Regions from separate parts of the Streptomyces sp. NPDC048383 genome, predicted to be linked through region 3. Evidence: riboswitches for the same ligand, from Rfam matches in the RefSeq annotation. Region 3 holds a riboswitch; each other region holds the start of a gene.

The links. Region 3 has a riboswitch for cobalamin ahead of AB0D46_RS36715 (ABC transporter substrate-binding protein). Riboswitches for the same ligand answer to the same signal wherever they lie in the genome.
Region 1: linked by a shared signal. The riboswitch ahead of AB0D46_RS25675 (ribonucleoside-diphosphate reductase subunit alpha) and the one ahead of AB0D46_RS36715 (ABC transporter substrate-binding protein) in region 3 are both predicted to bind cobalamin.
Region 2: linked by a shared signal. The riboswitch ahead of AB0D46_RS23940 (energy-coupling factor ABC transporter permease) and the one ahead of AB0D46_RS36715 (ABC transporter substrate-binding protein) in region 3 are both predicted to bind cobalamin.

The regions. Positions count from the first base shown of each region.
Region 1 is NZ_JBEZKS010000041.1:50,301-60,485, reverse strand. Features, by position in the region: gene def (peptide deformylase) at 57-692, shown strand; gene AB0D46_RS25690 (helix-turn-helix domain-containing protein) at 794-1,762, opposite strand; gene AB0D46_RS25685 (hypothetical protein) at 1,844-2,068, shown strand; gene AB0D46_RS25680 (ribonucleotide-diphosphate reductase subunit beta) at 2,165-3,184, opposite strand; gene AB0D46_RS25675 (ribonucleoside-diphosphate reductase subunit alpha) at 3,181-5,586, opposite strand; cobalamin riboswitch at 5,749-5,880, opposite strand; gene AB0D46_RS25670 (GNAT family N-acetyltransferase) at 5,925-6,437, opposite strand; gene AB0D46_RS25665 (YbdD/YjiX family protein) at 6,528-6,725, opposite strand; gene AB0D46_RS25660 (carbon starvation CstA family protein) at 6,740-8,992, opposite strand; gene AB0D46_RS25655 (GntR family transcriptional regulator) at 9,123-9,887, opposite strand; gene AB0D46_RS25650 (extracellular solute-binding protein) at 10,177-10,185, shown strand, end outside.
Region 2 is NZ_JBEZKS010000037.1:22,474-32,658, reverse strand. Features, by position in the region: gene glyA (serine hydroxymethyltransferase) at 1-411, shown strand, start outside; gene AB0D46_RS23960 (APC family permease) at 577-2,223, shown strand; gene AB0D46_RS23955 (L-serine ammonia-lyase) at 2,382-3,764, shown strand; gene AB0D46_RS23950 (SsgA family sporulation/cell division regulator) at 4,288-4,701, shown strand; gene AB0D46_RS23945 (hypothetical protein) at 4,845-5,372, shown strand; cobalamin riboswitch at 5,549-5,745, shown strand; gene AB0D46_RS23940 (energy-coupling factor ABC transporter permease) at 5,774-6,472, shown strand; gene AB0D46_RS23935 (energy-coupling factor ABC transporter substrate-binding protein) at 6,469-6,855, shown strand; gene cbiQ (cobalt ECF transporter T component CbiQ) at 6,860-7,609, shown strand; gene AB0D46_RS23925 (ATP-binding cassette domain-containing protein) at 7,600-8,427, shown strand; gene AB0D46_RS23920 (PadR family transcriptional regulator) at 8,457-9,029, shown strand; gene AB0D46_RS23915 (EF-hand domain-containing protein) at 9,110-9,322, opposite strand; gene AB0D46_RS23910 (tRNA-dependent cyclodipeptide synthase) at 9,577-10,185, shown strand, end outside.
Region 3 is NZ_JBEZKS010000095.1:7,105-17,289, forward strand. Features, by position in the region: gene AB0D46_RS36675 (hypothetical protein) at 1-344, shown strand, start outside; gene AB0D46_RS36680 (FAD-binding oxidoreductase) at 404-2,020, opposite strand; gene AB0D46_RS36685 (TetR/AcrR family transcriptional regulator) at 2,085-2,771, shown strand; gene AB0D46_RS36690 (MarR family winged helix-turn-helix transcriptional regulator) at 2,758-3,225, opposite strand; gene AB0D46_RS36695 (SDR family oxidoreductase) at 3,315-4,214, shown strand; gene AB0D46_RS36700 (AraC family transcriptional regulator ligand-binding domain-containing protein) at 4,826-5,899, shown strand; gene AB0D46_RS36705 (ABC transporter ATP-binding protein) at 6,098-6,979, opposite strand; gene AB0D46_RS36710 (iron ABC transporter permease) at 6,979-7,983, opposite strand; gene AB0D46_RS36715 (ABC transporter substrate-binding protein) at 8,082-9,071, opposite strand; cobalamin riboswitch at 9,471-9,609, opposite strand; gene AB0D46_RS36720 (glycosyltransferase) at 9,940-10,185, opposite strand, start outside.

The DNA of each region.
Region 1 (10,185 bases), on a different contig from region 3:
GGCTGTACCGGTCACATCGGTGGCTCGGGCGAATCTACGGAAGGCGTACGGCGGACATGGCGCAGCAGGAGAACCAGGTGGTCCCGGTCGACGACGAGGGCTGGGTCGTGGACACCGAGGACTGTGAGGCGCGCGAGCTCGCCCACCGCGAGCGGGGCACGTCCCGCCCGATCACGGTGGTCGGCAACCCGGTGCTGCACCGGGAGTGCAAGGACGTCACCGAGTTCGGCGAGGAACTGGCGCAGCTCATCGACGACATGTTCGCCAGCCAGAAGACCGCCGAGGGCGTGGGCCTGGCCGCGAACCAGATCGGCGTGGACGCGAAGGTCTTCATCTACGACTGCCCGGACGACGACGGCAAGCGCCACACCGGTGTCGTCGTCAACCCGAAGCTCGTCGAGCTGCCGGCCGCGGGCCGCGTGCTGGACGACTCGAACGAGGGCTGCCTGTCCGTCCCGACCGCCTACGCCGCGCTGGCCCGCCCGGACTACGCCGAGGTGACCGGCCAGGACGCGCGGGGCAACCCGATCAAGGTCCGTGGTACCGGCTACTTCGCCCGCTGCCTCCAGCACGAGACCGACCACCTGTACGGGTACCTGTACATCGACCGGCTCTCCAAGCGCGACCGCAAGGACGCCCTGCGCCAGATGGCGGAGAACACCCCGCGCTACGAGGTCGTCCCGAACGACTGATCCGCGCCCCGTTCGGCCGTGAGGGCCCCGCACCGGATGCCGGCGCGGGGCCCTCGTCGTGGGACGGCCGCGCCCGGCACCGCCGGTCGGGCCGCCGTCGCTCAGGCCACCGCGCGCGGCCCCCGGAAGGCGCGGCGGAAGGCGTTCGGGGTGGTGCCGAGGGTGCGCAGGAAGTGGTGGCGCAGGGCGGCCGCGTTGCCGAAGCCGCTGCGGCCGGCGATCGCGTCGACGGTCTCGTCGGAGGACTCCAGCAGCTCCTGCGCGAGCAGCACCCGCTGGCGCAGCACCCACTGGTACGGGGTGGTGCCCGTCTCCTGCTGGAAGCGGCGGGCGAAGGTGCGCGGGGACATGTGCGCGCGCTCCGCGAGCTGCTCGACGGTGATCTCCTCCGCGAGGTGGCGGGCCATCCAGCCGAGCACCTCGCCGACCGTGTCGCAGGAGGTGCGGGGCAGCGGTCTCCGGATGAACTGCGCCTGACCGCCGTCGCGGTGCGGCGGTACGACCATCCGCCGCGCGATCGTGTTGGCGACCTCGGCGCCGTGCTCCTGGCGCAGCACGTGCAGACAGGCGTCGATGCCCGAAGCGGTACCGGCGGCCGTGATCACCGGCCCCTCGTCGACGTAGAGCACGTCCGGGTCGACCAGGGCGCGCGGGAAGCGGCGCGTCAGCGCGGGGGCGTGCATCCAGTGCGTGGTGCAGCGGCGCCCGTCCAGCAGCCCGGCCGCCCCCAGGACGAAGGCCCCGCTGCACACGCTGAGCACCCGCGCCCCCCGGTCCACGGCCCGTCGCAGGGCGTCGAGGAAGGGCTCGGGGTACTCCCGTACGGCCGCCTTCCGGTCGGCGGGCAGGCAGATCAGGTCGGCCTCCTCCAGCCGCTCCAACCCGTACCGCGGCGCGATGGCGAAACCCACGTCCGCCATGGTCAGCGGGCCCTCCTCGGCTGCGCACACGGCGAAGTCGTACACCGGCATTCCCTGCTCGCTCCGGTCGATCCCGAAGACCTCGCAGAAGATCCCGAACTCGAAGGGCGCCACCTCGTCGACGAGCGCCACCGCCACATTCCTCAGCATGGCCCCAGTGTGGCAGTAATTCGCTCTTCGATGACAGTCCTGCCACTGGCCGGGTTCCGTCGACGGGGTGACAGTGGAGACATGAACACGTTCCTGAGCTACCTCGCCGTCCTCGCCGTCGCCGCCCTGCTCCTCGCCCCCAGCCTGTACGGGCTTCTGCGCGAGCGGCGCGTCGACCAGCAGCTGCGGGCCGTGGAGCACCGGGTCGTGTGGCTGCCGCGCCAGAAGGCGGGCGGACGGACACCGGCCCCGGTCCGGCCCGGCCGACGGCCCCTCGTCCGGCGCCGGGGGCGCCTCGCCCACTGAGCGCCGCCGACGCCCTCCCCCCCCCGGAACGCGAAGGAGCCGGGACGCGATCGCCTCGCGTCCCGGCTCCCGTCACAGCGGGGGTGCGCGGCCGTACTAGAAGTCCTCGTCCAGGTCGACCGTGCCCTCGACCGCGACCTGGTAGGCCGACGGGCGGCGCTCGAAGAAGTTCGTCAGCTCCTGGACGCCCTGGAGCTCCATGAACGAGAACGGGTTCTGCGAGCCGTACACCGCGGGGAACCCGAGGCGCACCAGACGCTGGTCCGCGACGCACTCCAGGTACTCGCGCATCGACTCGGTGTTCATGCCCGGCAGACCGTCGCCGCACAGGTCACGACCGAACTGCAGCTCCGCCTCCACGGCCTCCTTCAGCATGTCGGTGACCTGCTGCTGGAGGGCGTCGTCGAAGAGCTCCGGCTCCTCCTTGCGGACGGTGTCCACGACCTCGAAGGCGAAGTTCATGTGCATCGTCTCGTCGCGGAACACCCAGTTGGTGCCCGTCGCCAGACCGTGCAGCAGGCCCCGCGAACGGAACCAGTACACGTACGCGAAGGCGCCGTAGAAGAACAGGCCCTCGATGCACGCCGCGAAGCAGATCAGGTTCAGCAGGAAACGACGGCGGTCGGCCCGCGTCTCCAACTGGTCCAGCTTCTCGACCTCGTTGATCCACTTGAAGCAGAACTGCGCCTTCTCGCGGATCGAGGGGATCTCCTCGACCGCGTCGAACGCGGCGGCGCGGTCGTCCGGGTCGGGCAGGTAGGTGTCGAGCAGCGTCAGGTAGAACTGGACGTGCACGGCCTCCTCGAACAGCTGGCGCGACAGGTACAGCCGCGCCTCCGGGGAGTTGATGTGCTTGTACAGCGTCAGCACGAGGTTGTTCGAGACGATCGAGTCGCCCGTCGCGAAGAACGCGACCAGCCGGCCGATCATGTGCTGCTCACCGGGCGTCAGCTTCGCGAGGTCCGCGACGTCCGAGTGGAGGTCGACCTCCTCGACGGTCCAGGTGTTCTTGATCGCGTCCCGGTAGCGCTCGTAGAAGTCCGGGTAGCGCATCGGGCGGAGCGTCAGCTCGAAGCCCGGGTCCAGCAGGTTCTTCTTCTTGTCGGTGGTGCTCACTGGCAGGCCTCGCACGATTCGGGGTTCTCAAGGGAGCAGGCCAGCGCCTCCGCGTCGGTCACGGCCTGCGGGAGCGCCGCGGGGGCGGCGGCCTGCGCGGCGCGGGCGATCTTCGTCGCCGGGCGCGAGCGCAGGTAGTACGTGGTCTTCAGGCCCTGCTTCCAGGCGTACGAGTACATCGAGCTGAGCTTGCCGATGGTCGGCGTCTCCAGGAACAGGTTCAGCGACTGGGACTGGTCGAGGAACGGCGTACGGGCGGCCGCCATGTCGATCAGCCCGCGCTGCGGGATCTCCCACGCGGTCCGGTACAGCTCGCGCACCTCGGCCGGGATCCAGCCGAAGCCCTGCACGGAGCCGCTGGACTCGCGCAGCGCCTCGCGGGTCTGCGCGTCCCACACGCCGAGCCGCTTCAGCTCGCTCACCAGGTACGCGTTGACCTGGAGGAACTCACCGCTGAGGGTCTCGCGCTTGAACAGGTTGGAGACCTGCGGCTCGATGCATTCGTACACGCCCGCGATCGAGGCGATCGTCGCCGTGGGCGCGATGGCCAGGAGCAGCGAGTTGCGCATGCCGGTCTTCGCGACGCGGGCGCGCAGGGCGTCCCAGCGCTCGGGCCAGTTCAGCTCGACGTCGTAGTGGTCCGGGTGCAGGACACCGCGGGCGGTACGGGTCTTCTCCCAGGCCGGGAGCGGGCCGCTGCGCTCGGCGAGGTCGCAGGAGGCCTCGTACGCGGCGAGCATGATGCGCTCGGAGAGCTTCGTGGACAGCGCCTTCGCCTCGGGGGAGTCGAAGGGCAGCTTCAGCTGGAAGAAGACGTCCTGGAGGCCCATCGCGCCCAGACCCACCGGACGCCAGCGGGCGTTGGAGCGCCCGGCCTGCTCGGTCGGGTAGAAGTTGATGTCCACCACGCGGTCGAGGAAGGTCACGGCCGTGCGGACGGTCTCGTCCAGGCGCTCCCAGTCGATCTCCCCGCCGTCGGCCCCCCGCACGACGAAGGCGCCCATGTTGATCGAGCCGAGGTTGCAGACGGCCGTCTCGCTGTCGTCGGTGACCTCGATGATCTCGGTGCACAGGTTCGAGGAGTGGACGACCGAGCCCGGCTCGGCGGTCTGGTTCGCCGTGCGGTTGGAGGCGTCCTTGAAGGTCATCCAGCCCTGGCCGGTCTGCGCGAGGGTGCGCATCATCCGGCCGTACAGGTCGCGGGCGGGCATGGTCTTGCGGGCCAGGCCGTCCGCCTCGGCCTTGCGGTAGGCGGCGTCGAAGGCGTCGCCCCACAGGTCCACGAGTTCGGGGACGTCGGCGGGGGAGAACAGCGACCACTGGCCGTCGGAGTTCACCCGGCGCATGAACTCGTCCGGCACCCAGTGCGCGAGGTTCAGGTTGTGCGTGCGGCGCTGGTCCTCACCGGTGTTGTCGCGCAGCTCCAGGAACTCCTCGATGTCCGCGTGCCAGGTCTCCAGGTAGACGGCGGCGGCGCCCTTGCGCCGGCCGCCCTGGTTCACCGCGGCGACGGAGGCGTCGAGGGTCTTCAGGAACGGGACGATGCCGTTGGAGTGGCCGTTGGTGCCGCGGATCAGGGAACCGCGGGCGCGGATGCGGGAGTACGACAGGCCGATGCCGCCGGCGTGCTTGGACAGGCGGGCGACCTGGTGGTAGCGGTCGTAGATCGAGTCCAGCTCGTCCAGCGGGGAGTCCAGCAGGTAGCAGGAGGACATCTGCGGGTGCCGGGTGCCGGAGTTGAAGAGCGTGGGGGAGGACGGCAGGTAGTCGAGGCGGCTCATCAGCCGGTAGAGCGAGGCCACTTCCTCGACGGCCTGGACGCTGTCGTCCGCGGCGAGGCCGCAGGCGACGCGCAGCATGAAGTACTGCGGGGTCTCGATGACCTGGCGGGTGATCGGGTGGCGCAGCAGGTAGCGGCTGTGCAGGGTGCGCAGGCCGAAGAAGCCGAAGCGGTCGTCGGCGCCTTCGGCGAGGGCGTGTTCGACCAGCGAGTTCAGCCGGGCGGCGTGGGCCGCGACGAACGCGGCCGTGCGGTCGGCGATCAGGCCCTCGCGGTGGCCGACGGCGACGGACCCGGCGAACGAGGAGGAGCCCTGGCCCGCGGCCTCGTCGGCGACGGCGAGGGTCAACAGCCGGGCGGCGAGGCGGGAGTACGCCGGGTCCTCGGAGATCAGACCGGCCGCGGCCTCGGTGGCCAGCCCGCGCAGTTCGGCCTCGTCGGCGACGGAGCTGCGGCCGCGCAGGGCGGCGGCGGCGACCCGGCCGGGGTCCGTGTCGGGCAGGTCGGCGGTGAGTTCGGTGAGGGTGCGCAGCAGTGCGGTCCCCGGGCCCTCGGGCGCGAGCGCGGCCTCGTTGGCGGACTGGGCGGACTCGGCGCGCGGTGCGGCGGGCGCGATGGTCACGGGGGGAGCTCTCCCTCACTCGGCCCGGTCTTCGACGGGGCGGGGAGAGCGGGCGCACGCGGGAAGGCCACGCACCGGCCCGGACAGGGCAGGCGGTACGTGCACCGCGTGGCGTCCACCGGCCCAACCGCGAGGCCCGGACGTGTCGGCACCCGGTTCGGTCGAGCCGGGCGCGCTGTCGGCAGGTCCTCGGACTTGCGGACGCACCAATGGGTGCACTTCATACCGTTGCGGGACAGTTCCGGATTCGCACCGGATTCCCCTGCGGCGACAGCAGGCATGAGCATACATGTGGGGGCGGCCCGTTGCGGTAGCCCCCACATGTTGTGTCGGGGTGGCTACTGCTCGGGTGCGTACAGCTCCAGGGCGTAGGTGATCAGCGGCACCGTGGGCATCGGGGACCAGTCCCGGGTGGGGGTGCGGACGAAGCCCAGCCGGCCGTACAGCCGGTGCGCGGCCGGCATCTGCGGCTGGGTGGACAGCACCAGCCGGGTCACTCCGGGAAGGGACCTGGCCCGCTCGGCGCAGGCCCGTACGAGGGCCTCGCCGGCGCCCTTGCCCCGACCGGCGGCGGCCACCGCGAGCATCCGGAACTCGGCCTCGCCGGGGCCGGCTATGTCGGCGAGCGGGCTGCCCGGCGGGGCGAACGTCACACCGCCCAGCAGGCGCCCGTCGAGCACGGCGACGAGCACCTCGCCCTCCCCGGCGCGGCCGGCGACGTCGCGCAGCGCGCGCTCGTAGGAGCCGTCGGGGTTGCCGTCGAGCAGACCGTCCCCGAGGTAGGCCAGCGCGGTGATGTCGCCCAACTCTTCGTACTCGGCGGGGAGCGCCGCCCTGATCGTCATGTCCATGCGTCGAGTGTGCGGGACGGACGCGGGGCCCGGGCGACCCGCTCACGCGGAAGGGCCCGCCGGGGGTGGCGGGGCCCTTCCCAGGGGTGCTCAGCAGCAGCGGAAGCCCTCGCGGGGGTCCGCCTCGCGGGCGTCGGTGCGGGCCCGTTCGAAGGCGCGGCGGGTCATGACCCCGGCCTGCGGGTCGTGGGCCCGGGCGTGGGCGACGTAGCGGTCGTACGCCGCCTCGCCGGAGAACTCCCGTACGTAGTACCGGGCCTTCGCCAGCGCCTCCCGCAGTCCGCCCACCGCGCGCGCGGTGTTCACGCGACGGGCTCCTTGACCTTGCCGCCGCCGCTGTCGAGGCCGGCCGCCGCCAGTTCGGCCTTCTCCTCGGCCGTGGCGATGAGCCCGGCCGGGGCGACGATCTTCGACTCGGACCACGGGACCTCGGAGAGGCGGACCGACTCGGGGTGGGCGATCGCCCTGAAGCAGGTCCGGCCCGCGTCCACCAGCACGATGATGATGAGGACCGCGAACAGCACCGACAGGACGCCGTCGACCGTGGCGTTGGTGACCACGGTGTGCATCTCGTCCATGGTCTTGGCGGGCGGCAGCACCTTGTCGGCGTCGATGCCCGTCTGGTACTTGTCGCGCTGGGCGAAGAAGCCGACCTTGACGTCCTCGGAGAAGATCTTCTGGTAGCTGGCGGTGAGGGTGACGGCCACGTCCCACGCCAGCGGGACCCCGGTGACCCAGGCCCACTTCAGTCGCCCGGACTTCACCAGCAGGGTCGTGCAGACGGCCAGCGCGACCGCCGCGAGCAGCTGGTTCGCGATGCCGAACAGCGGGAACAGCTGGTTGATGCCGCCCAGCGGGTCCTTGACGCCGACCCACAGGAAGTAGCCCCAGCCGCCGACGACGACGGCGCTCGCGAGCCACACGCCCGGCTTCCAGCTGACGTCCTTGAAGGACTTGTTCACGTTGCCGAGGGTGTCCTGGAGCATGAACCGGCCCACGCGGGTGCCCGCGTCGACCGTGGTCAGGATGAACAGGGCCTCGAACATGATGGCGAAGTGGTACCAGAACGCCTTCATGCCGGCGCCGCCTATGACGGCCGAGAAGATCTCCGACATTCCGAGTGCGAAGGTCGGCGCGCCACCCGTACGGGAGAGCAGGCTGCTCTCCTCCACGTCCTTCGCGGCCTGCGCGAGGGCGTCCGGGCTGATGGCGAAGCCGAAGTTGGAGACGGCCGCGGAGGCGGTCTCGACCGTGGTGCCGATGACGCCGGGGGGCGAGTTCACGGCGAAGAAGAGGCCGGGCTCGATGATGCAGGCGGCGATGACGGCCATGATGGCGACGAACGACTCGGTGAGCATGGCGCCGTAGCCGATGACCCGGACCTGGGTCTCCTTCTGGATCATCTTCGGGGTGGTGCCGGAGGCGACCAGGGAGTGGAAGCCGGACAGGGCCCCGCACGCGATGGTGATGAAGACGAAGGGGAACATCGAGCCGGCGAACACCGGTCCGTCACCCCGTGCCGCGAAGTCGGTGACCGAGGGCATCTGCAGCGTCGGCATCGCGATGACCACGCCCAGCGCCATCAGCGCGATCGTGCCGACCTTCATGAAGGTGGACAGGTAGTCGCGGGGCGCGAGCAGCAACCACACCGGCAGCACCGAGGCGACGAAGCCGTACGCGATCATCCAGACGACCAGCGTCTCCTTCTCCAGGGTGAAGGTGTCCGCCCAGGAGGACTCGGCGACCCAACCGCCCGCGACGATGGCGAGCAGCAGCAGCGCGACGCCGATGGCGGAGACCTCGGTGACCCGGCCCGGCCGCAGCACGCGCAGGTACACGCCCATGAAGAGGGCGATCGGGATGGTCATGCCGATGGAGAAGACGCCCCAGGGGGAGTGCGCCAGGGCGTTGACGATGACGAGGGCCAGCACCGCCAGCAGGATGATCATGATGGCGAACACGGCGACCAGGGCGGCGGCTCCGCCCACCGGCCCTATCTCGTCCCGGGCCATCTGGCCGAGCGAACGGCCGTCGCGGCGAGTGGAGAAGAACAGCGTCACCATGTCCTGGACGGCGCCGGCGAAGATGACGCCGACGACGATCCAGATGGTGCCCGGCAGGTAGCCCATCTGCGCGGCGAGCACGGGACCGACGAGCGGACCCGCGCCGGCGACGGCCGCGAAGTGGTGGCCGAAGAGCACCCGACGGTCGGTGGGATGGAAGTCGACACCGTTGTCGAGGCGTTCGGCGGGGGTGGCCCGGGTCTTGTCGACCCTCAGGACGCGCCGCGAGATGAAGCGCGCGTAGAAGCGGTAGCCGATGGCGTACGAGCCCAGCGCGGCCGCGAGCAGCCAGGCGGCCGAGATCTCCTCGCCCCGCGAGAGGGCCAGCACGCCCCAGCCGATGGCTCCGATCAGGGCCACGAGCGCCCACACGGCGATCTGCTGAGGGGAGAGGCGGCCCGACGGAGAGGGCGAGTCGGGCCTGCCGCCCGGGCTCGCCGCACCCCTCGGTGGTGGAGTCCGGTCTGTTCCTGTTGCGTCCGGTTCCGGCATGATCCTCGTCCCCTCGTCGATCATCTGCTGAAGCGCAGGGAATCTACGGGGGCTTGACCGCTGGACGTAAGCCCCCGTCCGCATAGCGGTACGAGCGTCCACCGAGGATCGAACGGGAGTCAACCGGTGATCACGAAGCGGGCCTCTGAAGACGGGCAACGAACTTGTAACGGTCGCCGCGATATACCGAACGTACCCATTCGACCGGTTCCCCGTCGGCGTCGAGCGAGTGCCGCGAGAGCATCAGCATCGGCAGTCCGACGTCCGTGCCGAGCAGTCCGGCCTCCCGAGGGGTCGCCAGGGAGGTCTCGATGGTCTCCTCCGCCTCCGCGAGGCGGACGTCGTACACCTCGGCGAGGGCCGTGTAGAGAGAGGTGTACTTGACGAGCGAACGGCGCAGCGCGGGGAAGCGCTTGGCCGACAGGTGCGTGGTCTCGATGGCCATGGGCTCGCCGCTCGCGAGCCGCAGCCGCTCGATGCGCAGGACCCGTCCACCGGTGGAGATCTTGAGCAGGCCGGCGAGGGTGTCGTCGGCCGTCACGTACCCGATGTCGAGCAGCTGGGACGTCGGCTCCAGGCCCTGGGCCCGCATGTCCTCCGTGTACGAGGAGAGTTGGAGCGGCTGGGAGACCTTGGGCTTGGCGACGAAGGTGCCCTTGCCCTGGATCCTCTCCAGCCGGCCCTCGACGACGAGCTCCTGAAGGGCCTGCCGGACGGTGGTCCGGGAGGTGTCGAACTCGGCCGCGAGCGTGCGCTCCGGCGGGACCGGCGTGCCGGGGGGGAGCGTTTCGGTCATGTCGAGCAAGTGCCGCTTGAGCCGGTAGTACTTGGGCACGCGTGCCGTCCGAGTGACTGCCCCGCCTTCCGGCTCCGTGGTCGCCCCTTCGGTGGCCATCGCCGCCCGCCTTCCCGACTCCAGTTTCGCTGCCGTCACCGGCTCCTCCGATATGTGCGGTCACATCGTGACACGGGAGGGAGGACAGGCCTCCTCCCTCCCCCAGGTGTCGGTCCGATAACGGACCGAGCACCCGCTCATTAGACCCTTGACACCCCTAAAGGTCTAGGCCAAGCTCCAGCTACTGGTCTAAACCAATCTGGATCGGATCCCGGCCCCACGGGCAGTACTTGGTACGTCACCGCGGTGGGCGAGGGAAGTTGCAGGCAGCATCCCTGAGGAGGGTGGCGTGAAGCGC
Region 2 (10,185 bases), on a different contig from region 3:
GAGCGCCAGGTGCGCACCCTGGAGGGCGCGCGCATCCTGGCCGCCCGTCTGGTCCAGGACGACGTCAAGGCCGTGGGCGTGGACGTCCTCACCGGCGGCACCGACGTGCACCTGGTCCTGGTGGACCTGCGCAACTCGGAGCTCGACGGCCGGCAGGCCGAGGACCGCCTCCACGAGGTCGGCATCACGGTCAACCGGAACGCCATCCCGAACGACCCGCGGCCGCCGATGGTGACCTCGGGCCTGCGGATCGGTACGCCGGCGCTCGCCACCCGCGGTTTCGACGCCGAGGCCTTCACCGAGGTCGCCGAGATCATCGCGCAGGCACTGAAGCCGGAGTACGACGCGGCGGACCTGAAGGCGCGCGTCTCGGCGCTCGCCGCGAAGTTCCCGCTGTACCCGTCGCTGTAGCCGAAGGAGGGGGCCCGGCCGTGTTGTCCACAGGCCGGGCCCTTTTCATGACCAATGTCCTTGGCGGATGCCGCCCATCGCCTCTTAAACGTTCAAAAAGTGGCAAATAGGCTCGCGATAAAGACAGCACGCCACGGCATTCCCGTCAGGACGGACACCCTCCCCATGGACATGAGCGCAGCGAACCGGAAGGGACTCAGTCTCTTCGCGCTGATCATGATCGGCATCGGCTCGATCTTCGGATCGGGCTGGCTCTTCGGTGCCGGCACGGCAGCGCAGGTCGCGGGCCCCGCGGCGCTCGTCGCCTGGGTGATCGGGGCCGTGTTCATCGGCATGATCGCCATGTCCTACACCGAGGTGGGCGCCGCCTACCCGATCCCCGGCGGCATGGCCCGGTACGGGGCCATCTCGCACGGCCCGGTCCTCGGCTTCATCACCGGCTGGGCGGTGTGGATCGCGGTCGCCTCCCTGATCCCCATCGAGTCGATCGCGGCGACCCAGTACATGTCCTCCTGGAGCTTCGGCTGGGCACGGGACCTGGTGGACGCCGGGTCCCACCAACTGACCGGCTTCGGCATGGCCGTCGCGCTGGTGCTCACCGTCGTGCTGTGGCTGTCCTGCTACTGGTCGGTCCAGCTGCTGGCGAAGATCAACGCGGCGCTGACCCTGGTCAAGTTCGCCATCCCGGTGCTCGCCGTCGCCGCGCTGATCGCCTCCGGCTTCCACACCGAGAACTTCTCCGCGCACGGCGGCTTCGCGCCCAACGGCTGGACCGCCGTCCTGACGGCGGTGACCACCTCGGGCGTCGTCTTCGCCTTCAACGGCTTCCAGGCGGTCGTGAACCTCGGCGGGGCCGCCAAGAACCCGGGCCGGGCCATTCCGGTCGCCCTGGTCGGCGCGCTGTCCTTGGGCCTGGTCATCTACCTCGCCCTCCAGGTGGCCTTCCTGGGCGCCGTACCGCCGGAGCACCTGGCGCAGGCCGGCGGCTGGTCCGGGGTGAACTTCAACTCGCCGTTCGCCGACCTCGCCAAGCTGCTGATGATCCACTGGGTGGTGGTGATGCTCCAGTTCGGCGCCTTCGTCTCCCCCGCCGGTTCCAACATCGCCAACGTGGCCTCGGCCGCCTACATGGTCCAGAACCTCTCCGAGACCGGCTTCTTCCCCAGGCGACTCAAGGAGACGCACCCCGTGTACGGGACCGCCCGCCCGGCGATGTGGCTGAACCTGGGGTTCTCCGTCCTGCTGCTGGTGACCGTCGGCCACAGCTGGAAGACCCTGGCGCCGGTCATCTCGGCCGCGATGGTGATCTCGTACCTGATCGGTCCCGTCGCGGTCGGCGTCTTCCGCCGCACCAAGCCCGGTCTGCCCCGCCCCTTCCGGCTGCCCGCCGCGAAGGTCCTGTGCCCGCTCACCTTCGTCTTCGCCGCCTGCGCCCTGTACTGGTCGAAGTGGCCCAACACCGGCATCGTCACCGCGCTGACCCTGCTGGCCGCCCCGATCGCCGCCCTCGTGCTCTCCCGCAAGGGCGAGCGGAACCTCTCCCGCCAGTTCGCCCCGGCCTGGTGGATCGTCTTCTTCCTCGGAGCCCTGTCCCTGCTGTCCTGGCTGGGCTCCACCGACTTCGGCGGCCGGGGCACCCTCCCGGGCGGGCTGGACATCGCCCTCGTCGCCGCCATGGCGCTCGTCACGTACTTCTGGGCCGTGGACGCGGGCGTCAAGGCCCACCGGGCGGGCCTGCCGGGCCCGGACCCGGTACTGGACGGCTCCGTCGCCCCGGCGGCGGAACCGGAACGCGAGCCGGCCCACGCCTGAGCGCCACGTCCGGCAGCAGAGGCGTTCACCTGCACGCGTTACGCTCGACCACCGGACAAAATCCGCAGATCCGCCCTTTGATCACCCCACCGCTCGATCAGCACACCGCTCCACCTCCTGCCCCCTCCCACCCCACGAGCAGACAAGGGAGTCCGCCAGTGGCCATCTCCGTCTTCGACCTCTTCTCCATCGGCATCGGCCCGTCCTCCTCCCACACGGTCGGCCCGATGCGCGCGGCGCGCATGTTCGTCATGCGGCTGAAGAAGGACGGCGTCCTCGCCCAGACCGCCTCCGTCCGCGCGGAGCTCTTCGGGTCCCTCGGCGCCACCGGCCACGGCCACGGCACGCCCAAGGCGGTGCTGCTGGGCCTGGAGGGGCACTCCCCCCGCACGGTGAACGTCGAGAGCGCCGACGCCGAGGTCGAGCGCATCCGGCAGAGCGGCCGGCTGCGGCTGTTGGGGGCGGAGATAGGCGATGGCCACGAGATCGCCTTCGACGAGCCCAACCAGCTGATCCTGCACCGCCGCCGCTCGCTGCCGTACCACGCGAACGGCATGACGCTCTTCGCCTACGACGAGGCCGGCAACCCGCTCCTGGAGAAGACGTACTACTCGGTCGGCGGCGGCTTCGTCGTCGACGAGGACGCGGTCGGCGAGGACCGGATCAAGCTCGACGACACCGAGCTGAAGTACCCCTTCCGCTCCGGCGACGAGATGCTGCGCCTCGCCAACGAGACCGGCCTGTCGATCTCCTCCCTGATGATGGAGAACGAGAAGGCCTGGCGCACCGAGGAGGAGATCCGCGAGGGCCTCCTGGAGATCTGGCGGGTCATGCAGGCCTGCGTCGCGCGCGGCATGTCCCGCGAGGGCATCCTGCCGGGCGGCCTGCGGGTCAAGCGCCGGGCCGCCTCCACGGCGCGCCAGCTGCGCACCGAGGGCGACCCGATGATGCACCGCAGCGAGTGGACCACCATCTACGCGATGGCGGTCAACGAGGAGAACGCGGCGGGCGGGCGCGTGGTGACCGCCCCGACCAACGGCGCGGCCGGGGTGCTGCCCGCGGTCCTGCACTACTACATGAACTTCGTGCCGGGCGCGGACGAGGACGGCGTGGTCCGCTTCCTCCTCGCGGCGGGCGCGATCGGCATGCTGTTCAAGGAGAACGCCTCGATCTCCGGCGCCGAGGTCGGCTGCCAGGGCGAGGTCGGCTCGGCCTGCTCGATGGCGGCCGGCGCCCTCGCCGAGGTCCTGGGCGGCACCCCGGAGCAGGTGGAGAACGCCGCCGAGATCGGCATGGAGCACAACCTGGGGCTGACCTGCGACCCGGTCGGCGGCCTGGTCCAGATCCCCTGCATCGAGCGCAACGGCATGGCGGCCGTGAAGGCCGTCACCGCCGCGAAGATGGCCATGCGCGGCGACGGCAGCCACAAGGTCTCCCTCGACAAGGTCATCAAGACCATGAAGGAGACCGGCGCGGACATGAAGGTCAAGTACAAGGAAACCGCCCGCGGCGGCCTCGCGGTCAACGTCATCGAGTGCTGACCGGCGCCGACCGGACCTGACCGGCCGGCGGCGATGGTGACGGGCGGAACCACCGCCCGGCGACCGCGCCGCCCGCCGCCGCGAACCGAGAGCCCGCCCTCCCCGCCGGAGGGCGGGCTCTTCCGCGTACGGAACCAGGGGCGGGGCAGGGGCGTCGCAGGGGGCGGCTACGATCTCGCGTACCGGCGAGGGGGGAAGCGTGGAAACATCGCACTGGGCTCCAAGCCCGCATGCCTCGCGGTCATTCGATGGGCACGAACCGACCGCCCCGACCACGGTCGGGCTGGTCGGACCGGTCACCGCCGCGAGCCCCCGTACGTCAACCCGGACGCGGCCCTGCTGCTGGTCGGCACGCTCGGCGCCGGGGCGTCCGCCCTGGTCGGCATGCGGCTGCCCGCGGGCGGCGAAGACGGGTCCAGGGGCCCGTCCGGCTCGGGACCTTCGGCGCCCGGCCGGGCCGAGGGGGTCGGCCGGCGTGCCGGAACGGCCCCGGAAGACCCCGTTCGAGAGGAAGGCTCATCCGTTGCACACCTCCGTCACCGAGCACCGCGTCCTGCCGCTCCGACTGGAGGCGGCGCCCGCGTCCGTCCCCCTGCAGGGGGTCTTCGTCTACCGCACGGACCGGCCGTACGAGCTGGCCGTGGACTTCCGCGGCGCGGGGGTCCACCTGGCGCGCTGGGTGTTCTCCCGGGAGCTGTTGCTCGACGGGGAGGCCACCGCGACGGGCGAGGGGGACATACAGGTGTGGCCCCGCCGGCAGGGTTCGGAGCCGCGGGTCCTCCTCGCCTTCAGCAACGGCCTGCAGAACTGCGTGGTCTCCGCCCGCGCCAAGGACGTCCGCGAGCTGTGCCGCCGGATGACCGCCCTGGTCCCGCGCGGGCAGGAGCGCCGCCACTACGACCTCGACGCCGAGGTGAGCGCCCTGCTGGCGCACTGACCGGCCGCCGGGCGCGCCGCGCCGGCCGCGGGCCTCCGCAGCGGGCGGAAACGGGGCGGCGCCGGCGTGCAACCGTGGGCGCCCCTCGGGTGTCCTACCCGATGACAACCCTGTCCCCGTCTCTGAAGAATCGGGGGAACGTCATGCGTCACCTGCTTCGTCCTCGTCGTCGGCGGATCGTGGCCCTGGCCACGGGCGCGCTGCTCACCGCCGGACTCGCGCTCGCCGGTCCGGCCACCGCCGCCTCCGCCGCCGCTTCCACCACCAACACCCAGACTCCGCTCGTCGTGAACGCCCGCTGGGGCGGGCACTGCACCTTCGACCGGATCGTGATCGACCTCCAGGGCTACGTCCCGACGGTCAACGTCAGCCCCGTTCCCAAGCTGGTCTACGACGGCTCGGGCAAGCCCGTGCCGCTGGCCGGGAAGTACTTCCTGGAGATCCGCCTGAACCCGGCCGCGGGGCACGACGACGCGGGCCAGAACGTGTACCAGGGCCCCCGGCTCCAGAAGATCTACCTGTCCAAGCTCAAGGGTCTCGCCATGACGGGCGACTACGAGGGGTACGTGACCTTCGGCGCCGCCTTCGACACCAAGCCGACCTACGGCGTCACCGTCCTGCACAACCCGGAACGGGTCGTGGTGGACGTCTCGCACCCCAACACGTGCTGACCTGACGGGTCCGACGCGCGGTCGGGGGCCCGGGGTGTCGCACACCCCGGGCCCCCTTCGCCGTCACCGGTCGAGGCCGGCCGGGTAGGACGCCCCCGCCCCGGCCGCCATCGGGCCGCACCCGCCCGGGTCACCCCCGCCGGCGGGGCCGGGTTGTTACCGGTCCGCGCGGCCGACTACTGTCAGCGGGCCTTGGTGTTCGGGAAACCGGTGGAAAACCGGTGCGGCCCTCGCCACTGTGATCGGGAAGTCCGGCTCCATTCCTGCGGGAAGCCACTGGGTTCCGCGCGGGAGACCGCACGGCCCCGGGAAGGCGGAGTCAGGGCATCAGTACCCGTGAGCCAGGAGACCGGCCGAGGCGCGTCGTCCATCCACGAGGTGCTGGAGAGGTCTCTCTACTCATGCATATAGCCGAGGGGTTCCTGCCCCCTTTGCACGCGGTCGCCTGGGGCGCCGCATCCGCTCCCTTCGTCGTCCACGGCGTCCGCGCCCTCACCCGCGAGGTGAAGGCCAATCCCGAGAGCACCCTGCTGCTCGGGGCGTCCGGAGCGTTCACCTTCGTCCTTTCCGCCCTGAAGATCCCTTCGGTGACGGGCAGTTGCTCGCACCCCACCGGCACCGGACTGGGAGCCATCCTGTTCCGGCCACCGATCATGGCGGTCCTCGGCACGATCACCTTGCTGTTCCAGGCCCTGTTGCTGGCGCACGGCGGGCTCACCACGCTCGGCGCCAACGTCTTCTCGATGGCCATCGCCGGCCCCTGGGCGGGCTACGGGGTCTACCGGCTGCTGAAGAAGTTCGACGTGCCGCTGATGGTGACCGTCTTCTTCGGCGCCTTCTTCGCCGACCTCGTCACCTACTGCGTGACCTCCGTCCAGCTGGCCATGGCGTTCCCGGACCCGGCCAGCGGGTTCGTCGGGGCGCTGGAGAAGTTCGCGGGCATCTTCGCCCTCACCCAGATCCCGCTCGCGATCAGCGAGGGCCTGCTGACGGTGCTCGTGGTGCGGTTGCTGATGCAGTCGAGCAGGTCCGACCTGGTGCGCCTGGGCGTCGCCCGGCTGACCGGTACCACGACGAAGCAGGAGGCGGCGGCCCGATGACCAGGAACGCGAAGATCAACACCCTGCTGCTGCTCCTGGTGGCGGCGCTGGCCGTGCTCCCGCTCGCGCTGGGACTCGGGGACGGCAAGGAGGAGCCGTTCGCCGGCGCCGACGCGCAGGCGGAGGCGGCCATCACCGAGCTGAAGCCGGACTACGAACCCTGGTTCTCCCCCCTGTACGAACCCCCGTCGGGCGAGATCGAGTCGGCCCTGTTCGCCCTCCAGGCGGCGCTGGGCGCGGGCGTGCTCGCGTACTACTTCGGCGTGCGCAAGGGGCGCCGCCAGGGCGCGGCGCTCGCGGCCGGGGCGGACGGCGGGAGCGGGACGGGCGCCGGGACCGGCGCCGACCCGGGTACGGCCGGCGCGGCCGGCGCGGAGCGCTAGCGCGGTGCTGCCGATCGACGTGGCGGCGCACGGCAGTCGCTGGCGCCGCCGCCATCCCCTGGAGAAGGCCCTGCTGGGGCTGGGGCTGACGGTCACCGCCGTGTGCCTGCCGCCCTGGCCCGGCGGGCCGCTGGTCGCCGCGGCGACCCTGGCGGTGCTGCTCGGCCCCGCCGGGGTGGCCGGCCGACAGCTGTGGCGGGCCTTCCGGGTCCCGCTCGGCTTCTGCTGCACGGGCGCGCTGCCGCTGCTGGTGTCCCTGGGCGGCCCGTCGGGATTCGTCTCGCTCGCCCCCGACGGGCCCCGGCACGCCGCCGAGCTGCTCCTGCGCACCTCGGCGGCCTCGCTCGGGGTGCTGCTGTTCGCCTTCACCACCCCGGTCTCCGACGTGCTGCCCCGGCTGGTGCGCGCCGGGGTGCCGGCCCCGGTCGTGGACGTGGCCCTGGTCATGTACCGGATCGGGTTCCTGCTGCTCGACTCGATGGCCCAGGTCCGCCGGGCCCAGGCGGCCCGCCTCGGGCACACGAACCGGGCCGCGGTGTGGCGTTCGCTGGCCGGGCTCGCGGCGACCTCGTTCGTACGGGCCTTCGACCGCGCCGGCCGGCTCCAGGAGGGGCTGGCCGGGCGCGGCTACGACGGCGCGCTGCGGGTGCTCGTCCCCGAGGCGACCCTGTCCCGGCGGTTCCTGGCGGCGTCCGCCGCCCTGCCGGCCTCCCTGGTCGGCCTGACCCTCGTACTGAAGGAGCTGTGTCCGTGACCCCGTTGGTGGAGCTGGTCGGCGCGGGCTACGCCTACGAGGACGGTCCCGCCGTCCTCGCCGGCGTGGACTTCGCCATCGCGCCGGGCCGTGCGCTGGTCCTGCTGGGCCGCAACGGCAGCGGCAAGACCACGCTGATGCGGCTGCTCAGCGGCGGCCTGCGGCCCGGCTCGGGCGAACTGCGGCTGGACGGGGCGGTGGTGGCTTACGACCGGACCGGTCTGACCCGGCTGCGGACGTCGGTGCAGTTGGTGGTCCAGGACCCGGACGACCAGTTGTTCGCGGCCTCCGTCGAACAGGACGTGTCCTTCGGTCCGATGAACCTGGGGCTGGCCGCCCCGGAGGTCCGCGAGCGGGTCGACTCGGCGCTGGCCGCCCTGGACATCACCGCGCTGCGGGACCGTCCCACGCACCTGCTCTCGTACGGGCAGCGCAAGCGCGCGGCCATCGCGGGCGCGGTCGCGATGGCGCCGCGCGTGCTGATCCTGGACGAGCCGACGGCCGGCCTGGACCCGGACGGCCAGGAACGGCTGCTGGACGTCCTGGCGGGGCTGCGGCGGGCGGGCACGACGGTGGTGATGGCCACCCATGACGTGGACCTCGCGGTCCGTTGGGCCGACGACGCGGCCGTCCTGACCCCGGCGGGCATCCGCACCGGGCCGGCGACGGCCCTGCTGTCGGACCCGGAGCTGCTGGCCTCGGCGGGCCTGCGCCAGGCCTGGTCGCCGGCCGTGACGGCCTTCCTGCGCTCCCGGGGCCTGCTGGACGAGGACTCCCCGGGCCCGCGCGTCCCCGAGGCCCTGGCCGCCTGGCGCTGAGCCGCGCCGGGCCTCCCTAGGATGGCGGCATGTCGCTCCCGCACGCCATCCTCACCGCCCTGCTCGAAAGGCCCTCGTCGGGGCTGGAGCTGACCCGGCGGTTCGACCGGTCGATCGGGTACTTCTGGTCCGCGACGCACCAGCAGATCTACCGGGAGCTGGGTCGGCTGGAGGAGGCGGGGCTGATCCGGGCGCTGCCCGGCGAGGTGCCGCTGCGGGGCCGCAAGAAGGAGTACGAGGTACTGCCGGCCGGTGGCGCGGAGCTGGCCCGGTGGGTCGGCGAGAGCCAGGACCCCAAGCCGATGCGGGATCCGCTGTTGCTGCGCATCCGGGCGGCGGGCGTCGTGGGACCGCAGGGGTTGCTGCCCGAGCTGCGGCGGCATCTGGAGCTGCACCAGGGGCAGTTGGAGACGTACGAGGCCATCGAGGCGAAGGACTTCCCGCCGGGCCGCGACGCCGTCGAGGACCGGCTGCGCCGGCTCGTGCTGCACGGGGGAATCGCCCTGGAGACGTTCTGGCTGCGCTGGCTGGAGGAGGCGCTGGCCGAGGTCGACGGCATGACGGGGCCGGACGCCCCGCCGCAGGGCCGGGACACGGCCTGACGCGCCCCCGCCGGGGCGGGCGGGGGCGGTGGGCGGGCGTGGGCCGGCTCGGCTCGCGGGCCGGCTCGCCGCGCGCGGGCCTACTTGTTGAGGGAGGCCCAGAACTCGTCGAAGCTGAGCAGCTTGTCGCCGTTCGCGTCCTTGGAGGCGACGACGGCGTCCGCGACGGCGCCGGTGACGAACGCGTCGCCCATGGCCTTCATGGCCGCGCTGTACTCGTCGGCCGTGACGAAGCCGTCGCCGTCCGCGTCGAACCTGCCGAACGTCGCCCGTGCGCTCTCGATGTCCGCCACTGGGTCCACCCCTTCTTGGTGCTTGTTGACCGGCTCAGGGTAGCGGCCGCCGGGCGGGCCGCGTCCCGCGGGTCCCGTTCGGTCGGCAGAAACAAATTCAATTACTCTTCCGTAACGCGGAAGCGATAATTCCGGCCAAGAAATCCGGCCGCCACTTGTCACGCTCCGGGATCACGGCATAACGTTCAGACATTGCCGCCACACCGGGAGCGCAGGGCTCCCAGGGACAAGCGGCAACAAGGGCGATCACACAGGTGACGATCACAGCTGACGCATCATTCGAAGTTCTGCCCTTCACCCGCACCTGCCGCCATATCTGGGAAGACGGCGACCATGTGCTCATCGGAGTGAGTCCTGGCAACAGCTACTTCAGTGCCGAGCGCGTGTCCAGTCTCGCCCGATGGGCCACGACCCGCTTCGCGCAGGTCGACTTCGTCTACGCGGACCTCCACGTCGACCGGATGTTCGCCGCCTTCGGCTACACCCCGGAGCATGCGGAGAAGCGCGCGGCGAAAGAGATCAAGGCGGTCCGGAGGAGGATTCTCAAAGGCGTGGAGGAATCAGGTCCCCAACAGGCCGAGATCCGCGTGAGGGCGCTTTCGGAGTTCGAGTCGAACCCCGTGTACCAACTTCTGCACCGGCGCGTGCTCCATTTCTTGGAGACGGATGACGCATTCCGCAAGGGTTGTGAGGAAATGGCTCTCCATTTCGTCGGATCCAAGTTGCCGGAAGGTGAATCCATCACCGACGCGCAGTTGCAGGTCTGTTTCGATTACATGGCGGCGGAGCTGCCCTTCTTCGTGGATACCCCGAGCATTCTCGACGTGCCGTCCTCCGTGGCGGCCTACCACGTCAAGATGCCG
Region 3 (10,185 bases):
TGATGAGGTTCAGCCTGTACGCGGACGCCGAGGGGTTGGCCCGGGTCGGGGAGATCATCGACCGGGAGGTGGCCTTCCGCGCCGCCCGCGTCGCGGACAGGACCGTCGTACGCGAGACCTCCGACGGTGACCCGCCGATGGCCGAGGCGAACGCGTTCCTCGTCGATCAGTGGGCCATCGAGCACCCCGGCGCGGACGCCGGTGAACGACAGGCCGTTGACCTGCACGTCCGTCTGGACTGCTCGCTGCGCACCTACCGCGCGGTCCGCAAGGCGGTGATCAGGGGGCTGTGCCCGGAGGGCGCCGCCCCGCACACCTGCCTCGTGCCCTGGTCGGCGTGGTGACGCGCCGCTGACGCCGGATCCACGTCGCCGCGCGGGCCCCTCGGACTTGTGGGACCCGCTCAGTCCACCAGCACGCCCGGGTTCAGGATGCCCCGCGGGTCCAGCACTCCCTTCGCGGCCCGCAGCGCGAGGGCGAAGGGTTCGGGGCGCTGGAGGTCGTAGCCGGGGCGGTGGTCACGGCCCACGGCGTGGTGGTGGGTGATGGTCGCCCGGTGGCGGTGCAGGACCTCGCCCGCCACGGCCTTGAGGTCGTCCCACAGGGCCACCTCGTCACCGGCGCGGCCGGCGGCGAGCACGGTGAAGTAGGGGGCCGCGCCGTCCGGATACACGTGTGTCAGGCGGCAGTTGACGGTCGCGGGGTGACCCGTGGCCTTGAGCGCCGCCGCGCCGACCTCGGTGCGCACGGCGTCGATCAGGCCCGGTATCCGGTCCCAGGTCGCGGCCGTCTCGAACGTTTCCGCGACGGCGCCCATCCGGGCCAGGCCGTCGCGCAGGTAGGGCATCCGCAGGAACGCGGACCGCCAGGCACGCACGGCCGCGTCGCCGACCGGGGCCGTGGCCGGCGTGCCGCCGCCGGTGGTGGCGCCGTCGCGCCGGCCACCGTACGAGAGGGCGAGGCGCACGGCCCGCTCCAGCCTCCTGGCCACCGGTTCGTCCGCCGACTCGAAGCCCAGCACCAACACGGCGCGATCACCCCGGCCCGCGCCGGCCAACACCGCCTCGCCGGCGTCGAGCAACCGGCAGTTCGCGGGGGAGAGGTCGCCCTGGGCGAGGGCGCGCACCGCCCGCAGCGCGTCCTGGAAGTCGGTGAACGTCACCGCGGCGGACGCCTTGTGGCGGGGCCGCTCCTGGAGGCGCACCCAGGCCTCGGTGATGACGCCGAGCGCCCCTTCGGAGCCCAGGAACAGGCGGTCGGGGGACGGGCCGGCCCCGGAGGCGGGCAGTCGCCAGGAGCTGCTGGTGCCGGCCGGGGTGACGACGCGCAGCGACTGGACGAAGTCGTCGATGTGCGTGTGCCCGGTGGCGTAGTGCCCGCCCGCCCGGGTGGCGAGCCAGCCGCCGAGGGTGGAGAACTCGAAGCTCTGCGGGAAGTGCCGCAGGGTCAGCAGGTGGGGCCGCAACTGGTCCTCCAGGGCCGGCCCGAGCGCGCCGGCCTGGATGCGGGCCGCCCGGCCCTCGGTGTCGACCTCCAGGACCCGGCCCATGGCCGTCAGGTCCAGGGACAGCACCGCCCGGTGGGCGTCGCCGCGGTACTCCACGCCCCCACTGACGGAGGAGCCCCCGCCGTACGGGACGACGGCGACCTGCCGGTCACCGGCCCAGTCCAGCAGGTCGGCCACCCCCTGCTCGTCCGTCGGACGGGCGACGAGGTCCGGGATGCGGCCGGGCCGGCCGCGCAGCGCCCGTACGACGTCGCGGTACGCCTTGCCCATGGCGTGCGCCGCCCGGTCCGCGGGGTCGTCGCGGACCAGGTGGGCGAGGCTCGGCGGCGGTGCGACGGCGGGAGCGGGGACGTCCAGGTCGCGGACGCGCGGCAGGGGGAGCGGGCGGGCGAGGGTGCCGGGGAGCAGGGCGCCCATCGCGACGCACTCCGCGTCGTCGGGGTGGGCGTCCGCCCAGCCCCAGCCCCACCAGGAGCGGGTACGGGACGTCGGCTGAACGGTGGTACCGGCCATGGATGCGCTCCGGAGGTGGCAGGAATTTACCAAGGGGTAAATTACTTACTGATAATATCCGCTCATGGCAACCCCTCCTTCCAAAGCGGGCACCAAGGGAGTCCCCCGGCAGCACCGTCGGCAGCAGATGCTCGAAGCCGCCACGGAGGAGTTCGGAACCCGCGGCTACGCGGCCGCCTCGCTCCCCGCGATCGCCGCCCGGGTGGGTGTCACGAAGACGCTGCTGCACCAGTACTTCGGCACCAAGGAGGACCTCTACGTCGCCTGCCTGGTCCCCGTCGGCGACCGCGTCCTCGCCACCATCCGTGCGGCCATGGGCCCGAGCGGGACCTCGCCGCACACCCCCCTGCGCGTGCTGCACGCCCTCTTCACGGCCCTGGAGGGGCAGCGGGAGGCGTGGTTCGTCCTCTACGACACCACCCTGCCGCCCGACGGCGAGGCCGTGCGGAGGGCCTCGGAGTACTGGGCCGCCATCGACGGGCTCGCCGCGGGGGGCACCGCCGAGCTGCTGCGCGCGACCGGATCCAGCGACCCGTTGGACGCCGACGCGCTCAAGTACGTCTGGCGGGACCTGGTCGCCACCCTCGTGCGCTGGTGGGTCAAGCACCCGGAGCAGACCCCCGCGGCCATGACGCGGCGCTGCGCCCGCCTCTTCGCGGCCGCCGCGGGGCTGGCGTCCGCCGAAGACGCCGTCGGTTCCGAGGCGCCGACCGTCCCCGAGGGCGCGGCGGTCGGGCCTACGCGTCCTTGACGTCCTTCGCGGCCTTGAGCTTGCGCCACACGGTGCCCAGCGCCTCCAGGTCCCGTTCGTCGAGGAGGTCCGTGAAGGCCGGGGCGAGGGCTGCGCGGCGGGTGGCGTCGGCTTCGGCGAACACCGTGCGGCCCGCCTCCGTGAGGGACACCTCCACCGACCGGGCGTCGCGGGTGGAGGGCGTGCGCGTCACGAGGCCCCGTGCCTGTAGCGCGTCCACGACCCGCGACACCTGGCTTCGGCTGAGCAGGGTGCTGTTGCCGAGTACGGAGGCGGGTACGGGCTCGGGGCTGGAGGCCAGCCACAGCATGACCTCGAACCAGGACACGGGTAGGTCGTGGGCCTTCACGAGGGCCCGGTCGACGCGGTCGGTCATCACGGTGCCGGCCCAGACCAGTCCGTAGAAGGCGTAGTCGGCCGCCGGCATCTCGGCTTCGGTGAGCTTCTTCGGCATGTCGGCAGTCTAGAGGTTGCGTGCGCACGCACATAACTTTATGGTGTGTGTGCACGCACATAAATCACGTTCCGTGAAAGGCGACCGCCATGACGTCCTTCCCCGTCACCCCCGAAGCCACGCCCGACGCCGCTTCCGCGCCCTCCGGCGGAGTCGGCCGCACCGTTCTGATCACCGGAACGTCCTCCGGAATCGGCCTGGCCGCCGCCATTGCCACCGCCCGGGCCGGCTGGCGCACGATCGCCACCCTGCGTGACACCGGCCGGGCCGACGCCCTGCGCGAGGCAGCCGCCGAGGCGGGCGTGGACGTCGACATCCGACAGCTCGACGTCGTCGACGAGCGTTCGGTCGCCGCCGCGATCGACGGCGTGATCGCCGACTACGGCCGGCTGGACGCCGTCGTGAACAACGCGGGCGCCGGACACGTCGGAACCCTCGAACTCGAAACAGTCGCCGACGTCCGCCAGGTCATGGAGGTCAACTTCTTCGGCGTCCTCAACGTCTCCAAGGTCGCCCTGCCGCACCTGCGGGCCACCGGGGGTCGACTCATCACGGTCACCAGCGTCGGCGGCGTCGTCGGTCAGCCCTTCAACGAGGCCTACTGCGCGGCGAAGTTCGCCGTCGAGGGGTACATGGAGAGCCTCGCCCCCGTCGCGGGCGCCGTCGGCGTGAGCGTGTCCGTCATCGAGCCCGGCGCCGTGGCCACCGAGTTCGTCAACAACATCGGACTCGACATCGAGGGTCGGATCGCCGCTGCCGGCCCGTACGCCGACGCGATGCGCAGCTACGTCGACCGTACGGTCGGCCAGTTCCTGGACGGCGCCCAGACCCCGGCCGGCGCGGCCGAGGCGGTCATGGAGGCCCTGACCGAGGACCGCCCCGCGTTCCGCATCCAGACCTCGCAGTGGGCCCGCGACTTCACCGGGACGAAGCTGGCCGACGGGGACGGTTCCGCCGTCCTCGGCATGACCACCGGGTGGGTGTCCTGACCGGAGCGGGCGCGACCGCGTCGCTGCGGCCACCGGCGGCCGAACTGTGCGCCGGGTGGAACCGGGGCATGATGGCGGGGGGCGGACCGCCCCCGAGCGGCCGCCGCCGGAGCCGCGCGTGGTGACGCGCCCGAGCCGGGAGGTGCCTCGTACGCATGGACGAATCGCAACGGGCCTGGATGGCCGTGGGCGGTGTCATCGCCGTCATCCTGTTGAACCTCGTGGCCATCATCCTGATGAACGTCCTGTGACGGAGCCCCCGCGCGACGAACTCCGCGATCGGCCCGCAGGGTCACTTCGGCGAGACGCCTGGCTCGTACACCCGCCAGTCCTCCTGAACCCGCGGGCAATGGCGCGGTCCGTCCGACCCCCGTACGGCAGGACCGTCGCCATCCACCTCAGCGGATCGACGGCGCCACCCTCTGCGGGGGGCGGCGCCGTGACCCGAACGACCACCACGCTAGGGCCGCGAACGAGCCCCGGTCGAGGACGGCACGCGCCGGCCGGAGGACCGCGCGCGCCACGGGGGACCGGCCGCGCCACGAAGGGGACACTCGACGCCGGCCTCCGGCGTGAAGTGGCCGAATCCCGCTGGTCTATGCTCAGCCCTCGTGGTCTCACACGCACACCAGGGGACGACCTCGTCCGCCCTCACCCGACTGAACGTCAAAGCCGCACAGCTGGTCGGCGTACCCCCACACACCTACGCCCACCTGCTGGGTCTGGCGCGCGAGCACCTCGACGACGACGCGTGCCGGACTCCCGCCGCCTCGATCATCCGCGTCCTGGAACTGACGACAGGCCGAGCCTCGTGGACGGAGACCTCCCTGTTGATGGCGCAGGAGTCGGCCATCGGCACCCTCGGGGTCTGGGACTACCTGATCACCTCCGCGGCCACCCCGCTCGAAGGCATCCGGGACGCGGCTGCCTATCTGTCCACCGTCCTCGACACCCGCACCGACAACCTGCGGATCGCCGAGGACGGTGACCGGATCACCATCAGTCACATCAACCAGTCCGACCTGTCCCACCCGGCCGCCTGCGCCGTCCGCTCGTACGCACTGGGCGTGTACCGGCGCCGGCTCGGCGAAGCCGCCCGCCGCGACCTCGTCCCCGTCCACGTCGCGCTGGCCGCCGAAACACCCCGCCGACACGAGGCCCTGACCCGGCTGTACGGCACCCGCGCCATCGAGTTCGAAGCCCCGGTCAGCTCGATCACCTTCCTCGCCGCCGACCTCAAGGCCCCGAACCCGCATGCCCAGATCGGCCTTTCCGCCGTCCTGCGCGACCACGCCGACCGGACCCTCGCCTCGGCGATACCCCTGCGCGACTGGCTGGACCTCTTCCGCGCCGCCCTGGTCTCCGCCCACGACGAGGGCGCGCCGACGCTGACCGGCGTCGCACGGCGCCTCGCCCTCAGCACCCGAACCCTGCAACGCCGCCTGGACGAACACGGCACCACCTGGAGCACCGAGGTCGAAGCCGTACGCAGGGCCCACATCACCCAACTGCTCCACGACACCGACCTGACCTTCGACGCGGTCGCCACCCGCAGCGGCTACGCCGACGCCCGCGCCCTGCGCCGCGCGGTCCACCGCTGGTACGGCACCACCCCCGCCGGGCTGCGCCGCGCCGGCCGACTCCCCACCGGCCGACTCCCCACCGGCCGAGTCCCCACCGGCTAGGACCCGCCTCAGCACGCGTCCGACCGCTCACGCGAGGAGCGTGTGAGGTCTTCGTGTGTCACCGGATCGCCCGGCCGGCCGTCACCAGGCCGCGGCGACCCGGTCGGCCGTGGTCACGTACCCGCAGCGGCCCGCCGTCCACTCCAGCGCCGTCCGGGTGAGGCCGGAGCAGGTCGAAGCAGGTCGAAGCAGGTCAGGTCAAGGCTCGGAAGGGGCGACCCGACCCGGCGGACCGTCGAGGCCCGGATGCACGCTGATGAAGGGCACCCCGGTGCGTGGGTGCGCCATGACCTCTGCCTCCACCTCGTACACGTCGGACAGGAGTTCCGCCGTGAGCACCTCCCGCGGAGTGCCCGTCACGATCACGCGGCCGGCGGCCATCACGCAGATGCGGTCGCAGAAGGCGGCGGCGAGGTTCAGGTCGTGCAGGGCGACGACGGCCGTGACGCCGAGGCGCCGGACGAGTCGCAGCGCGTCGAGTTGGTGGCGCAGGTCCAGGTGGTTCGTCGGTTCGTCCAGCACCATCGTCCCCGTGCACTGGGCGAGCGCGCGGGCGATCAGCACCCGCTGCTTCTCCCCGCCCGACAGCCGGTCGAACGGCGCGTGCGCCAGCGCGCCCACGTGGAGCTCGTCCAACGACCGGGTGATGACGTCGCGGTCGGCGGCGTCATCGCCCGCGAAGGCCCGCTTGTGCGGGGTGCGGCCCATGGCCACCACGTCGTACACCGTCAACTCGAAGTCCCCGGACGTCTCCTGCAACACGGCCGCGAGCCGCTGGGCGAGCCGCTTGCCGGGCATCCGCCACACGTCGTCGCCGTCCAGCAGCACCCGCCCCGACGTGGGTCGCAGCGCCCGGTAGAAGGTGCGCAACAGCGTCGACTTGCCCGCCCCGTTGGGCCCGACCAGGCCCACCACCTCGCCGGGATCGGCCCGCAGGGACACCCGGTCGACGAGGACCTTGCCGCCCAGGACGACGCTGACTCCCTCGGCTTCGAGGGACCCGGGGGCTCCGGTCGTGCCGGTCGCCTCGGTCGCCTCGGTCGCCCCGGTCGCCCCGGTCGTCACGTTCGGCTTGTTCATCACCGCGCCGCCTTCCGTCGCATCAGCCAGAGGAAGAAGGGACCGCCGACCAGGGCGGTGAGGATGCCGACGGGGATCTCCTCCGGGCTCATGAGGGTCCGGGCGGCCAGGTCCGCGGCGATCAGGAACGCCGCCCCCAGGAGCGCGGCGGCGGGCAGCGCCCGCCGGTGGTCGGCCCCCACGAGCAGCCGCACCACGTGCGGCATGATCAGCCCGACGAAGCCGATCTGTCCGCTGACCGCGACGATCGTGCCGATCATCAGGGCCACCAGCGTGAACAGGGCGCCGCGGAAGCGGTGCACGTCCAGCCCGAGGGCCGCGGCCGCTTCCTCACCGGCCAGCAGGAGGTTCAGGGGACGGCAGAGGCCGAGCAGGACGGCCGTCCCGATCAGGACCGTACCGACCGGGATCCACACCGTCGTCCACGTGGTGCCGGCCAGGCCGCCGAGCATCCAGCGCAGGGCGGACTGCGTCTTGTGCGGATCGTTCGAGGTGACGATCAGGAAGCTCGCCACCGCCGACAGCACCTCGGCCGTCGCCACGCCCGCCAGGACCAGTCGTACCGTCGTCATCCGGCCGCCCGAGCGGGCGAGGAAGTAGACGGCGACCAGGGCGGCCAGCGCCCCGCAGAACGCCGCGATCGGCAGGGTGAACAGGCCGAACAGGCTCAGGTTCAGCACCACGACGAGCACGGCCCCGACCGAGGCCCCCGACGACACCCCCAACAGCATCGGGTCGGCCAGCGGGTTGCGGACCAGCGCCTGCAACGCCATCCCGGCCACCGACAGGCCGGCGCCCACCACGCCGGCCAACAGCACCCGGGGCAACCGGACATCGACGACGATCGTCTCGCGCACCGGGGTCCACGTCGGCTCGACGAGAGCCGGGGCCACTTGGTGCAGCAGGATGCCCCACACCTGACCGGCGGGCACGCCGATCGAGCCGACCGCGATCCCGGCCGTCGCGGTGCCCGCCACCAGAACGCCCAGGAGCGCCAGCACGATCGGATAGGGCGCCCCCGCCCGCCGCCCCCGGACCGCCGCGGCCGGCGGGCAGACGCCCGCCTCCGCGGCCGGCCCGGACGCCACGGCCTTCACCCCGGTCACTGGACCCGGCCCGGGTGGAGCTGACGCGCCAGCGACTCCACGGCCGCCGGCATCCGCACACCGAGCACGGTGGACGACAGCGGCAACACCGCGAAGCGCTGGTTCTTGATCGCCGGTACGTCCTTCAGCGCCGGGTGCGCGAGCAGGAACTTCTTCTTGTCCTCGACCGATTGGTCGCCGTAGTCGTAGATCACGATGGCCTCGGGCGCGCGCTGCGCCACCTGCTCGAACGACACGTCACCGAAGGCCTTGTCGAGGTCGGCGAAGAGGTTCACCCCGCCGGCCCGACGCATCATCTCGTTGCCGATGCCCTTGCCGCCCGCGGTGAAGGCCGTCTTGTCGCCGCTGTCGTACACGAAGAGCTTGACCGGCGGCACGCCCACGAGCTGCGACTCGACGCGGTCGAGGACCCCGTGCAGCTTCGTCACCTGCTGTTCGCCCCGCTCGGGCACCCCGAAGATCTTCGCGACGGTGCGGATCTCCGCGTCCATCGCGGCCGCGTCGACCGGACCGGTCGGGCACTCCTCGCTGTTGAGGTGCGTGTTGATCCCGACCTTGGTGAAGGCGGCGCGGCTACGGCCCTCCTTCTCGGCGAAGGTCGTAGACCATCCCCCGTAGACGAGGTCCGGTTCGGCCTGCAACAGGACCTCGAAGGAGGGGTATTCCTTCGACAGGACCTTCACGCTGTCGTACGCGCCCTGGTACTCGGGGAGGATCCGGTCGTCGAGGTAGCCGGTGCCGACCATCGACTTCTCCAGGCCGAGCGCCAGCATGATCTCGGTCGCGTGCTGGTTCAGCGAGACGGCCCGCTGAGGCGGACGCCGGTAGGTGGTCTTCACCCCGCAGTTGTCCACCGTGACGGGGAAACCCTTCACGGGCGCGGCCGACGAGGGGCCGGCGGCGGGCGCGCCGCCGCCTCCGCAGCCGGATACGAGTAGGGCCGCGGCGAGTGCGGGGAGCAGGGTCTTCGGGAGGTTGCGGGGCATGGGTGGGTCCTCTCACCGCGGATGGAACGGATGGTCTTCGACGCCGAGTCGGCCCCGTGGCACGACGGTTCGGGGTCCGGGCGTCGGACGTCGGGCGTCAGGCGTCAGGTCGCCACGTCTCGGGTTCGGTCGACGGCCCGAGGGGATCGCGGACGCGGCCCGTACGTCGGCGGGGGAGCGTGAGGAAGGCCACTCGTGTGCCGGGGGTCGGGAGCGTCGCGGTGACCGGGGACGGCAGGTGCCGTCCGGGGTGCGGGTGCCGCGTCTGCCACTGTTCGGTCGCCACCGCCGGCCTCTCGTCCCTGCCGGGCGGGCTGGCTGCGTGGCGATGCACTCCCGTGCACGGTCGAGCCGTGGGGGAGCTGCTGACGGCCACACCGTAGTCCGCGACGGCGTTCCTCGTGTACATGACTGCGCGCCAGGTGTTCCGACTCGCCCGGTGGTTGCCGGGCCTACGGTTGCGGGTCAGCGCCGGATTTCGACCGGCTTCCCCTGGTGCTGAGTACTTATCAGCCGGAGTGCAACACGACCCGGCCCGGGGCGTCAAGCCCGCGGGTGTCCCACCGTCGCCGCCGGCCGGCCGTGCGCGCCGCACGGCTGGCGATCTCCCGGTCACTCGGGTACCGTCCAGGGCCGCCACGTGCGCGAACGCGCCGCGCGGACCGCGCGCGGCAGCTCAGGAGCACCCGGTGGAGGCGGCCCGTACGCCGGATGCGCGTACGTCGGACACCCGGACGCCGGACACCCGTACGTCGAACAGGAGGGCCGGAACGCACCTGCGACGTTCCGGCCCCCGCTCGGGCCCACGCCCGCTGCTCGTCCCTCCGTACGACGGCGGGCAACCGCCGTCCCCGCCCGATGCGAGGTGTCAAACCGTACCGGCGGCGGCGGTGGCGGCGACGGCAGCCCGGTGGACGTGCACCGACCGCTCCAGTTCCCGAACGACCTCGGCGGCGGAGGGCATCCGCCACGCCTCGTCCCGCAGCCGCCCGGCGGCCTCGCGGTACGACGGGTCCGTGAGCAGGTCCTCGACGGCTCCGGCGACGTTCTCCGTCGTGTCGTCCTCCGGCAGCACCAGCCGGCCCGCCCCGTGCGCGGAGATCCGCGCGCCGTG